DNA from 3 places in the Kocuria rhizosphaericola genome. Region 2 is predicted to be linked to each of the others. Evidence: riboswitches for the same ligand, from Rfam matches in the RefSeq annotation. Region 2 holds a riboswitch; each other region holds the start of a gene.

Region 1 (3,770 bases), on a different contig from region 2:
AGACGCCGCCGAGGGTGCCGACGTCCTCGCCGAACACGACGACGGCGTCGTCGGCGGCCAGGGCGTCGGCCAGGGCGGTGTTGAGCGCCTGGGCGAAGGTGGCCGGCTTGACCGCCGGGGCCTCGCCGGACGGGGCGGGGGCGTGGAGGGTGCTCACTGTCCGGTCTCCTCTCGGGCGAGCTCGGCGGCCAGGAACTGCTCCTGCTCGGCGAGCTGCGGGGTCTGCTCGGTGTAGACGTGGCGGAACAGCTCGAGCGGGTCGATCTCCACGTCGGCGTTCATGCCGTCGCGCAGGGCCGCGGCGACGTCCTCGGCGGCCGCGGCGATGCGTTGCTCCGCAGCGTCGTCGAGCACGCCCTCCCCGGCGAGGTAGGAGCGCATCCGGGTCACCGGGTCCTTGGCGATCCACTCCTGGACCTCGGCGTCGTCCCGGTAGCGCGTGGCGTCGTCGGCGTTGGTGTGGGCCTGCATGCGGTAGGTGTGCGCCTCGAGGAGGAGGGGCTCGGACTCGGAGCGCGCCAGGTCCACGGCGCGGCGCAGGGTGGCGAGCAGCGCCACGAGGTCGTTGCCGTCCACGCGCTCGCCGGCCATGCCGTAGCCGACCGCCTTGTGGGCGAGGCTCGGGGCCGCGGACTGCTGGGACAGGGGCACGGAGATCGCGTAGCCGTTGTTCTGCACGAAGAACACGACCGGCAGCTTGAACACGGCCGCGAAGTTCAGGGCCTCGTGGAAGTCGCCCTCGCTCGTGGCGCCGTCGCCGCACATCGCCAGGACCACGGTGTCCTCGCCGCGCAGCTTCGCGGCGTGGGCCACGCCCACCGCGTGCAGCAGCTGGGTGGTCAGCGGCGTGGACTGGATGCCCACGCGGTGCTCGTACGGGTCGTAGCCGCCGTGCCACTCGCCGCGGAAGATCGCCATGACCTGCATGGGGTCCACGCCCTTGGTCATGACCGCCACGGTGTCCCGGTAGGTGGGGAACAGCCAGTCGTCCTGCTCCAGGCACAGGGCGGCCGCCACCTGGCACGCCTCCTGGCCGTGGCTGGACGGGTAGACCGCCATCCGGCCCTGGCGGACCAGCGCGGAGTTCTGGTCGTTGACCCGCCGCCCGACCACCAGCTTCTCGTAGGCGTCCAGCAGGACGTCGCTGGCGGGCAGCGGGTACTCGTGGCCGGGGCCGGTGCCCTGCTCCTCGGGGGCGAGCAGCCGCCCGCTCGGGTCGACCATGCGGATCTCGCCGCGGGCCGGGAGCATGTACTGCTCCGGCGTGATGCCGAAGCTCTGGGAGGCCCGGAGGATCGGGTCCTCGGGGGTCTCGGCGGTCTGGCTCATGGTGTCCCCTCGGTCGGTCCCCGGCCCGGACGCGGGCCCGGGAAGGCAGGAAGGCTGGTGCAGCTCTGTCTCCCCAGTATGCGATCCGGACATGGTTCGTACCCAGAGAGCCGGGAAAGTGCAGAAGACTGTGACACACAGTGCACAATATGTGGACGAAATGTTCTAGTGTGGCGTGGAGCACACGCATTCGTCCGACCCGTTCCGCACCCCGCGACCCACCCACCCCGAAGGAGCCCGCCGTGCCCTCGACCCCCGTGCAGCTGGACGAGACCGACCGGAAGATCCTCGCGGAGCTGTCCCGGGACGCGAGGCAGTCGGTGACCGCGATCGCCGCGGCCGTGCACGTCTCCCGGGCCCACGCCTACGCCCGCATCAACCGGCTCCGGGACGAAGGCGTGATCCTGCGCTTCAGCACTGTGATCGACCCCGTGCGGGCGGGGCTGCAGGCCTCCGCGTATGTGACGCTCAAGCTCCAGCAGAACACCTGGCGGGAGCTGTGCGCCCAGCTCCAGGCCATTCCGGCCGTGCACCACATCGCCCTGGTGGGCGGGAACTTCGACGTCATGCTGCTGATCCGGGCCGTGGACACGGTGCACCTGCGGCAGGTGATCTTCGAGCACATCCAGCAGCTGCCCGGCGTGGTGGACACGCAGACGTTCCTGGTCTTCGAGGACATCGACACACGGGCCTGACGCGGGTCCGGTGCGCACGGTCCGCGTCATGAACCGTCACGGTCGTCATCTTCCGTCGCGGGGAGACACCCACTACCTCTGCGCATAGTGTTGTTCCAGCTTCACGAGACGTGACCGCCAAGCTCCGACTGGGTCGCGCACCAACCCCATGCTCATTGGGTGGTTCGGATGAAGAAGCGGCCTGCATCCACTGCGGCACCCCCGGGTGACCGCGGCCGTCCGGTGCGGGTAAGAGCAAGGCACAGGAGCAGCGCCATGTCCATCCCCGTGACCGACCACGACCTCGCGACCCGGCAGATCCACGCCGGCACCCACGGCGACGTCACCCAGCGCACCCTGACGGTGCCGATCTACCAGACCGCGGCGTTCGAGTTCCCGGACTACGAGGCGGCCAAGCAGATGTTCGCCCAGACCCGGCCGGGCTTCACCTACACGCGCACCGGCAACCCCACGGTGGCGGTGCTCGAACAGCGCATCAGCGACCTCGAGGGCGGCGCGGGCGCCGTGGCGACCGGCTCCGGGCAGTCCGCCGTGGCCGTCGCGCTGCTCGCCCTGCTCGGCCAGGGCGCCGGCAAGCACCTCGTGGCCTCCGAGAAGCTCTACGGCGGGACCGTGGACCTGCTCACCGACTCCCTCGCCGACCTCGGCGTCGAGGTGTCCTTCGTGGACCCCACCGACCCGGGGGCGTGGGCCGCGGCCGTGCGCCCCGACACCCGGGCGTTCCTGCTCGAGTCCATCGGCAACCCGCTGGCCACCCTGCCGGACCTGCCCGGGATCGCCGACGTCGCCCGGGCCGCCGGGGTGCCCGTCGTCGTCGACAACACCCTCGCGTCCCCGGCCCTGTACCGGCCGCTCGAGAAGGGCGCCGACATCGTGGTGCACTCCGCCACCAAGTTCCTGGGCGGGCACGGCAACGCGCTCGCCGGGGCGGTCGTGGACGGCGGGACCTTCGACTGGTCCGCGCGGCCCGAGAAGTGGCCGCAGTTCACGCAGGCCCGCGCCCGCTGGGGCGGGCTCAGCCTGGCTGAGAAGTGCGCCGGGGCCAGCCCCTACCTGCACCTGGTCCGGGCCAAGTACGTGCACGACCTGGGCACCACGTTGTCCCCGTTCAACGCCAGCCAGATCCTGCAGGGCACCGAGACCCTCGACCTGCGCGTGGCCCGCCACACGGCCTCCGCCCTCGAGGTGGCCGAGTTCCTGGCCGGGCACCCCGCCGTCGCCCGCGTCCACCACCCCGGCGTGCCCGGGGACCCCGGCGCCGGGATCGCGGCCCGGGACTTCCCGCGCGGGACCGGCTCCGTGTTCTCCTTCGACCTCGCCGCCCCCGACGCCGCCGTGGGACCGTTCATCGACGCGCTCCGGCTGTTCAAGCTGGTCGCCAACATCGGGGACACCCGCAGCCTCGTGGCCCACCCCGCGGCCATGACGCACTGCCGGCTGACCCCCGAGCAGCGTCTGGCCGGCGGGATCGCCGAGACCACGATCCGGCTGTCGATCGGCCTCGAGTCCCCGCAGGACCTCGTGGCCGACCTCGGCCAGGCCCTCGACACCGTCCAGACCACCCGGAAGTGAGCCCCGCCATGACGTCCTCCACCGCCGCCCGCACCCGCCACCGGGGCTTCACGACCACCGCGGTCCACGCCGGCCAGGAGCCGGACCCGCTGACCGGGGCGGTCATCCCCCCGATCTACCAGACCTCCACGTTCGCCCAGGACGGGATCAACGTGCTGCGCGCCGGCCACGAGT
Region 2 (3,770 bases):
TTGGACGCCTGGTGGTCGAGGTAGCTCTCCACCTGGTAGCGCCCCCGCCCGTCGGGGTGCGTGCCGATGACGCGCTCGTCGGCCTGCGGCGAGCGCCCGAACCGGTGGTGCAGCTCGTCGGCCGAGCGGTAGGTGATGTGGGCGATCCGCCGTGCCAGGCCCAGGCCCGTGACGGGCAGCGGCCCGTCGTAGTAGTCCCCGCCGCGGAAGTGCGGGTCCTGGCGGATCGCGAGGTTCTGCGCCTGGCCCCACGCCAGCTGCTCGGCGCTGGACTGGGCGCACGCGGCGACCACCGCGCAGGCCCGGACCCGGTCCGGATAGGTCACGGCCCACTCCAGGGCCCGGGCACCGCCCATGGAGCCGCCGATGACCAGGCGCCAGGAGTCGATGCCGAGGGTGTCGGCCAGTGCCGCCTCGGCGTGCACGGAGTCCCGGACGGTGACGAGCGGGAAGCGGGAGCCCCAGGGGCGGCCCTCGGGGTCCACGCTCGACGGCGCGGGGGTCGCCGGGCCCGTGGACCCGTAGCAGCCGCCCACGATGTTGGTGCAGACCACGAAGTAGCGGTCCGTGTCGATCGCGGCGCCGGGGCCGATCAGGCCCTCCCACCAGCCGCCGGTCTCCGCGGCGCGCCGCTCCGCCTCGGGGGCGCCGTGACGGGCCCTGCCCGCCGCCACGTGGGTGTCCCCGGTGAGGGCGTGCTCCACGAGCACCGCGTTGGACCCGTCCGGGGCGAGCGTCCCCCAGGTCTCGTAGGCGATCCGGACCTCGGGCAGCCGGAAGCCCGACTCGAGCTCCAGCTCGCCGATCCCGGCCATGCGCGGCACGCCGTCCTCGCGGACGGCGGTCCCGGCGTCGGCGCCCTTCACGACGGTCACGGTCACTCCTGTCCCCCGTGCACGGCCGCGGCCGCGGCGAAGCCCTGCCCCAGGTCCGCCAGGATGTCGTCGATGTTCTCCAGGCCCACGGACAGGCGCACGAAGCCGGGCTCCACGCCGGAGGCCAGCTGCTCCTCGGGCAGGAGCTGGCTGTGCGTGGTGGACGCCGGGTGGATCACGAGGGAGCGGACGTCGCCGATGTTCGCGACGTTCGAGTGCAGGGTCAGGGCGTCCACGAAGGCGGCTCCGGCCTCCCGGCCGCCGTCGAGGACGAAGCCCAGGATCGAGCCGGCGCCGAGGGGCGCGTACTTCTGCGCCCGCCCGTGCCAGGGGGAGGACTCCAGTCCGGCCCAGGACACCGAGCGCACGTCCTCGCGCGCCTCGAGCCAGCGGGCCACCTTCCCGGCGTTGTCCACGTGCCGCTCCATCCGCAGGGACAGCGTCTCGATGCCCTGCTCGATGAGGAACGCGTTGAACGGGGAGATCGCCGAGCCGAGGTCGCGCAGCAGCTGCACCCGGGCCTTGAGGATGTAGGACAGATTGACGCCGAAGGGGCCCTCCGCCCCCAGTGCCTGGGCGTAGACGAGTCCGCCGTAGGACTCGTCGGGCAGGTTGAAGCCGGGGAAGCGCTCCGGGTAGCGGCCGAAGTCGAAGGCGCCGGAGTCCACGATGACGCCGCCGATCGCCGTGCCGTGCCCACCCAGGAACTTGGTGGCCGAGTGCACCACGACGTCCGCGCCCCAGCGGAAGGGCTGGACCAGGTACGGGGTCGCCACGGTGTTGTCCACGATGAGCGGCACCTCGTGGTCGTGGGCGATCCCGGAGACGGTCTCGATGTCGAGGACGTCGTTGCGCGGGTTCGGGATCGTCTCCGCGAAGAAGGCCTTGGTGTTCGGCCGGACCGCCCGCCGCCAGGCCTCGGGGTCGTCCGGGTCCGTCACGAAGGTGGTCTCGACGCCGAGCTTGGGCAGCGTGTACTTGAACAGGTTGTAGGTCCCGCCGTAGAGGCTCGGGCTGGCCACGATGTGGTCGCCCGCGCCGGCGACGTTGAGCACCGCGAACGTGGTCGCCGACTGCCCCGCGCTGAGCATCAGGGCGCCCACGCCGCCCTCCAGGGCGGCGATCCGGTTCTCCACGACCTCCGTGGTCGGGTTCCCGATCCGCGTGTAGATCGGGCCGAGCTCGGCGAGCGCGAAGCGGTCGGCCGCGGCCTGGGCGTCCGGGAAGACGAAGGATGTGGTCTGGTGGATCGGCAGGGCCCGGGAGCCGGTGACCGGGTCGGGGCTCTGCCCCGCGTGGATCTGCCGGGTCTCGAAGGCCCAGCCCCCCGGGTTCTCCGGGGTGGGCCGTTCGGCGGTGAAGACGTCGGTGCCGGAAGCGGGGACGTCGGTGCTGGAAGCGGGGGACTCGGACATGCCGTGGGACTCCTTGCGGGTGTCAGGGGTCCCGTCCCGGCCGAGGCGGTGCGGCCGGGAAGGGCCGGGCACCGGGGACCCGCGCTTGCTCGCTCGCCGGTCGCGAGGAGCCTGGTCTTCACCCAGGGCACCCCACCGCGGTGGAGGGTTGCCGGCCAGCTAGCTGGGGCTTGGACGCTGGCGCTCATGACCTGGACAGCATTCTCCGGATTCGGGCGACACGGCGTCAAGCCGGGTCCGGCCGTGACGCCCGGCGCGGGGCGCCGGGGGCACCACGCCGGGCGCGTCGCAGACCGATTTGGAGACGAAACTCACAGGGTGCCACGATGAGCCCATGAGAGTCGACCACGTGTCCTACGCCTGCCGCCCGGAGGGCCTGGCGGCCACCACCGAGCGCATCGCGGACCAGCTCGGGATCGAGCCGGTCAAGGGTGGGGTGCACCCACGTTTCGGCACCCGCAACATGATCCTGCCCCTCACCAACCACCAGTACGTGGAGGTCGTCGAGGTCCTCCAGCACCCGGCGGCGGAGAAGGCGCCCTTCGGCCAGGCCGTGCGCGCCCGGTCCGAGGCCGGCGGCGGCTGGCTCGGCTGGGTCGTGGAGGTCGACGACCTCACCCCCTTCGAGCAGCGCCTCGGGCGCCGGTCCGTGCCCGGTCAGCGGGTGTTCCCGGACGGGCGGTGCCTCGAGTGGCGCCAGATCGGCGTCAAGGGCCTGATCGCCGACCCCCAGCTGCCGTTCATGGTGCACTTCGAGTCCGGCCCCGAGATGCACCCGTCGCAGGCGCGGATCACGGACGTGGGCCTCGCGGGGATGTGCATCGCCGGGGCCCCGGAACGGGTCGCCGAGTGGCTGGGCGCCCCCGTCGAGACCGCGCTCCAGGACCTGGAGGTCGACTGGCGCTATCCGGACGGCACCCCGGGGGTGCTCTCCGTCACGTTCACCACCCCGGACGGCCCCGTCACCATCTGAGGCCGGGAGGGCCCGGGGCCCGCCCGGCGGACCCCGGCTCAGCCCAGCAGCCGGGCGGCGCCGAGGAATCCCACGGCGTCCAGCAGGAAGTGCGCGACGACGAGGGGCATCACCCGGCCGGTGCGCCGGTAGAGCTCCGCGAACACCAGGCCCATCAGCACGTTGCCGAGGAACGGCCCGATCCCCTGGTACAGGTGGTAGCTGCCGCGGAACAGGGCCGTGACCACCAGCACCACGGGCCAGCTCCAGCCGATGCGGGTCAGCCGGTCGGTGAGGAACGCGACCACGACGACCTCCTCGACCAGGGCGTGGCGCACGGCCGAGAGCAGCAGCACGGGAACCGTCCACCAGTGCTCGGCGAGCCCGGACGTCGTGACCTCGGCGGTGACGCCCAGGGCCCGGCCCGCGCCGTAGAGCACCAGCGTCCCCAGCCCCATGAGCAGGAAGAGCACGGTGCCCAGGCCGAGGTCCGGGACGGGCATGCGGGCGTCGAGACCGATCCGCCGG
Region 3 (3,770 bases), on a different contig from region 2:
TGGAGGGGCGTGAGGTGGGCGAGCAGCCACACGTGGCCGGAGAGCACGAACCCGCCGATCAGGCCGAGGGTGTCGAAGCCGTCGGCGAGCCACACCATGAGGACGGTCAGCAGGACCAGCAGGTAGGACACCACGGCCACGGAGCCGAGTTCCAGCACGCCCTGCAGCCACAGCGGCATCGGCACGCCACGGCGGTCGGGGCGTGCTGCGGGGGAGGAAGAGCCATGGGAGTTCATCACCGCCCATCCTCCCACGCCCGCGCGGCGCCCCGGCAGAGGCTTCACGGCGCCTTCACCGGCGGGCCACGTGCCGCTTCCCGTCCGGTCGCCCGCCCCGGGCAGGCTCGCGCACATGAGAGTCGCCGTGGTCGCCGAGCAGTTCCTCCCCCACCTGAACGGAGTCACCCACTCGGTGCTCCGGGTCGTCGAGCAGCTGGTCGCCGGGGGGCACGACGTCGCCGTCCTGGCACCCTCCTACGACCCCGCGCCGCTCGGGCGCCTCGTGGAGGACGTCGTCGAGGACCTCGACGGGGTGCCGGTGCACCGGCTGCCCGCCGTTCCCCTCACCGGCTACCCGGCCGTGCGCGTAGCCGGGGGGACCGTGGCGCGGGTGCGCCGGCAGCTGGCGCGCTTCCGGCCGGACGTGGTCCACGTGGCCTCCCCGTTCGTGCTGGGCCGCCGGGCGATCCTGGCGGCCCAGCAGCTCGGGGTGCCGTGCGTGGCGGTCTACCAGACGGACGTGCCCGGATACGCGGCCAAGTACGGGGCGCCGTTCCTCGAGCATCTCCTGTGGGGGCACGTGCGCTCCATGCACAACCTCGCCACGCTCACGCTCGCGCCGTCCACCTCGGCGGTCCGGCAGCTCACCGAGCACGGCGTCCACGACGTGCACCTGTGGCGGCGCGGGGTGGACACCACCCGCTTCTGCCCCCGGCACCGGGACGAGCAGTGGCGGGAGGAGGTCGGCGGCGGCCGGCGGATCGTCGGCTACGTGGGCCGGATCGCGCCGGAGAAGCAGGTCGAGGACCTCGCCGCGGTCGCGGACCTGCCCGGCACGCGGCTCGTGGTCGTGGGCTCGGGGCCGGAGGAGGACGCCCTGCGCCGCCGGCTCCCGCAGGCCCACTTCACCGGGCGGCGCAGCGGCGCCGACCTCGCGCGCATCATGGCGTCCTTCGACGTGTTCGTCCATCCCGGCGAGTTCGAGACGTTCTGCCAGACGATCCAGGAGGCCATGGCCTCCGGGGTGCCGGTCGTCGCGACCGGTCGGGGCGGGCCGCTCGACCTCGTGGACCGGTCCCGCACCGGCTGGCTCTACCCCCCGGGCGACCTCGGTGCGCTCCGCGGGCACGTGGTCGACCTCCTGGGCGACGAGGCGAAGCGGGCCGCGTTCGGCGCCGCCGCGCACGCGGCGGTCCAGGGCCGGACGTGGGACGTCCTGGTCGGACAGCTGCTCGAGCACTACGAGCACGCCGTGGAGCTCTCGGTGCGGGGGCGCGGCCCGCGCCACCGCCGCGCCGGCTGAGGGCTACCGCCGGGCGGGGGCCGCGTCCAGCACGGACGCCCCGGTGCCGGCGTACCGCCCCGGCTCCACGGTCAGCACGGTCAGCCCGTGCACCTGGGCCGTGGCGGCGGTGAGCCCGGCGAGCGGGTCGGCGGCCACCGTCGCGCCCAGCGAGCCCCACGCCCGGGCCACGGCGGCGTCCACCGGGAGCACCCGGCCCGGGAAGCGCAGCTCGAGCTGCTCCACCCACAGCGTCTCGTCGGGCCGCTCGGCGAGCAGCTCGCCGAGCACCGTGGCCGGCAGGAACAGCCGCCGGTGGCCGTGCCGGCGCAGGGCTTCGGCCAGCCCGGGGCAGCGCTCCGGGGTGCGCACCCCCAGCAGCACGGAACGGTCCAGGAGCAGGTCCACGGCGCGGGACCTCAGGCCGCGGCGGCGAGCTCCCCGCGGGCCGGAGCCAGCAGGAAGTCCACGAACTCGGTGCGGGCCTGCACGGCACGGGCGTAGTCCTCGAGGCTCATGGCGGAGACGCTGATGGGCGGGACGCTCCGGGCCGGGTCGCTCGGGACCGGGTCCCTTCCGGCTGGGACGCCCGGGGCGGTCTCGGAGAACGCTCCGGCACGGGCGGAGGGGGCAGGGGTGCGGGGGTCGGACATGACCGGGGATCCTTCGGGCGCTCTTGCTCGCACCGGGTACCGCCGCGGCGGTGATGCGAGCCGCTTCGTCATCCGAACCACCCGTGAACATGGGGTTGGTGCCCGGTCAAGTCGGAGCTTGCCGACCGGGTCTCTTGAAGCTGTCTCCATTGAACCACATCGGCGAGCTCCGCCCCGGCGGCATCCCGCGCCGCCCACCTGTGCGCCGGTCTTCCCCGGGACGTCACCGCTGCGACACCTCGGCGACACATCCCTCCGCTGGAATGGGCTCGGAACACCGGGGACGGCGCCGACGACGAGCCCGAGCATTACGTTTCAGTGACACAACTCACGACTCGCTTGTCGAGGTGTCGGAGCTCCGGGGTAGCCTGGATCTGCTTCTCGAGATGCGGCGTCCACGTGCTCGACCGGAGATCGACGATCCCCGACGAGCCCGTGGAGAGGCTCCGACCCGCTGCGCGCCAACCCGATGTTCCCGGGTGGATCGGATGACGAAGCGGCGGGCAACGCCATCGGATGCCTGCAAGAACGTCAGGAGAAAACATGACCATGTCCGAAGAAAGAACAGCCATCACCACCGACCAGCGCGAGGAGTGGATCGACGTGACCGTCACCGCCCTCCCCGATCTGCACCTCGTCCGGCTCACGTCGACCGACGGGGACGTGCAGGAGTACCTGAGCCCTGAGGCCGACGACCTCGCCGCCGCGGCGGAGCACGCGGAGGGAACCGCGCAATGGTGCGCCAAGTACCGCCAGCTCCTCGTCCCCGGAGCCCTCGCGGCCACCGGACGGCACCCGTTCTTCAAGCTCCACCCCTCGTCCCTCCCGCTGTCGGCGTAGCCTGCGGGCAGGACACGACGGAGGCCGCAGCCCATCGGGCTGCGGCCTCCGTCGTGGCCGGGCGCGGTGGATGCACGAGTGCAGGTACACGGACGAGCAGGCGTGCGGAGGGGTCCGCACGGCGCTCACTCAAGACCGTAGTCCCCCGCGGAGCCCCAGCCGCCGGCCTCGTCGGCGGAGCCGTCGAACTCCCACTCGGAGGCCTCGAGCTCGAAGGGCACGGTGACCTCCAGCTCGGCGTCGGGAATCCGGTTGACCACGAAGGGGTCCTCCGGCTCCGCCGCCGCGGGGCGCGGATCGGGAACGCTCACGGTGCTTCCTCCCGGGGCTCTGCTGCGGCGCGTCTCGCCCGCGCTTCTCTCCCAGTGATTCTGCCCCGTGAGACGCCCCCCGTGGGGCACGACGACAGAACCGCCGCCGGGCGGAGCCCGACGACGGTTCTGGAGGATCTGCGGGCCGGGGCCCGAGCAGGATCCTTAGGAGATGACGTTGATGTTCGCGGCCTGGGGGCCCTTGGGGCCGTCCTGGGTCTCGAACTCGACGCGGTCGTTCTCGTTCAGCGAGCGGAAGCCGTTCGAGTTGATCGCGGAGAAGTGGGCGAAGACGTCCTTGGAGCCGTCCTCGGGGGTGATGAAGCCGAAGCCCTTGTCAGCGTTGAACCACTTGACGATGCCGGTAGTCATGGGAGACCTGATCCTTCATGAGATGAACGTTTCCCGACGTTCGAGAAACAAAACAGTTGTGATGCATGGAAAACGTCTTCTCAGAAAAACTGCT

What was found. Region 2 has a riboswitch for S-adenosylmethionine ahead of ACH9D2_RS17880 (bifunctional o-acetylhomoserine/o-acetylserine sulfhydrylase). Riboswitches for the same ligand answer to the same signal wherever they lie in the genome.
Region 1: another riboswitch for S-adenosylmethionine. It lies ahead of ACH9D2_RS09615 (O-acetylhomoserine aminocarboxypropyltransferase/cysteine synthase family protein); the one in region 2 lies ahead of ACH9D2_RS17880 (bifunctional o-acetylhomoserine/o-acetylserine sulfhydrylase).
Region 3: another riboswitch for S-adenosylmethionine. It lies ahead of ACH9D2_RS05815 (hypothetical protein); the one in region 2 lies ahead of ACH9D2_RS17880 (bifunctional o-acetylhomoserine/o-acetylserine sulfhydrylase).

What each region holds. Positions count from the first base shown of each region.
Region 1 covers NZ_JBISWK010000091.1:48,603-52,372, forward strand. The annotation lists gene ACH9D2_RS09600 (transketolase C-terminal domain-containing protein) at 1-157, opposite strand, end outside; gene ACH9D2_RS09605 (thiamine pyrophosphate-dependent enzyme) at 154-1,329, opposite strand; gene ACH9D2_RS09610 (Lrp/AsnC family transcriptional regulator) at 1,572-2,024, shown strand; SAM riboswitch class IV at 2,124-2,232, shown strand; gene ACH9D2_RS09615 (O-acetylhomoserine aminocarboxypropyltransferase/cysteine synthase family protein) at 2,280-3,596, shown strand; gene ACH9D2_RS09620 (cystathionine gamma-synthase) at 3,605-3,770, shown strand, end outside.
Region 2 covers NZ_JBISWK010000175.1:11,489-15,258, forward strand. The annotation lists gene metX (homoserine O-acetyltransferase MetX) at 1-881, opposite strand, end outside; gene ACH9D2_RS17880 (bifunctional o-acetylhomoserine/o-acetylserine sulfhydrylase) at 878-2,290, opposite strand; SAM riboswitch class IV at 2,367-2,482, opposite strand; gene ACH9D2_RS17885 (VOC family protein) at 2,625-3,263, shown strand; gene ACH9D2_RS17890 (CPBP family intramembrane glutamic endopeptidase) at 3,302-3,770, opposite strand, start outside.
Region 3 covers NZ_JBISWK010000052.1:4,583-8,352, reverse strand. The annotation lists gene ACH9D2_RS05830 (cell division protein PerM) at 1-179, opposite strand, end outside; gene ACH9D2_RS05825 (glycosyltransferase) at 352-1,521, shown strand; gene ACH9D2_RS05820 (PIN domain-containing protein) at 1,525-1,908, opposite strand; gene ACH9D2_RS05815 (hypothetical protein) at 1,920-2,153, opposite strand; SAM riboswitch class IV at 2,168-2,293, opposite strand; gene ACH9D2_RS05810 (hypothetical protein) at 2,697-2,993, shown strand; gene ACH9D2_RS05805 (hypothetical protein) at 3,119-3,304, opposite strand; gene cspE (transcription antiterminator/RNA stability regulator CspE) at 3,470-3,676, opposite strand.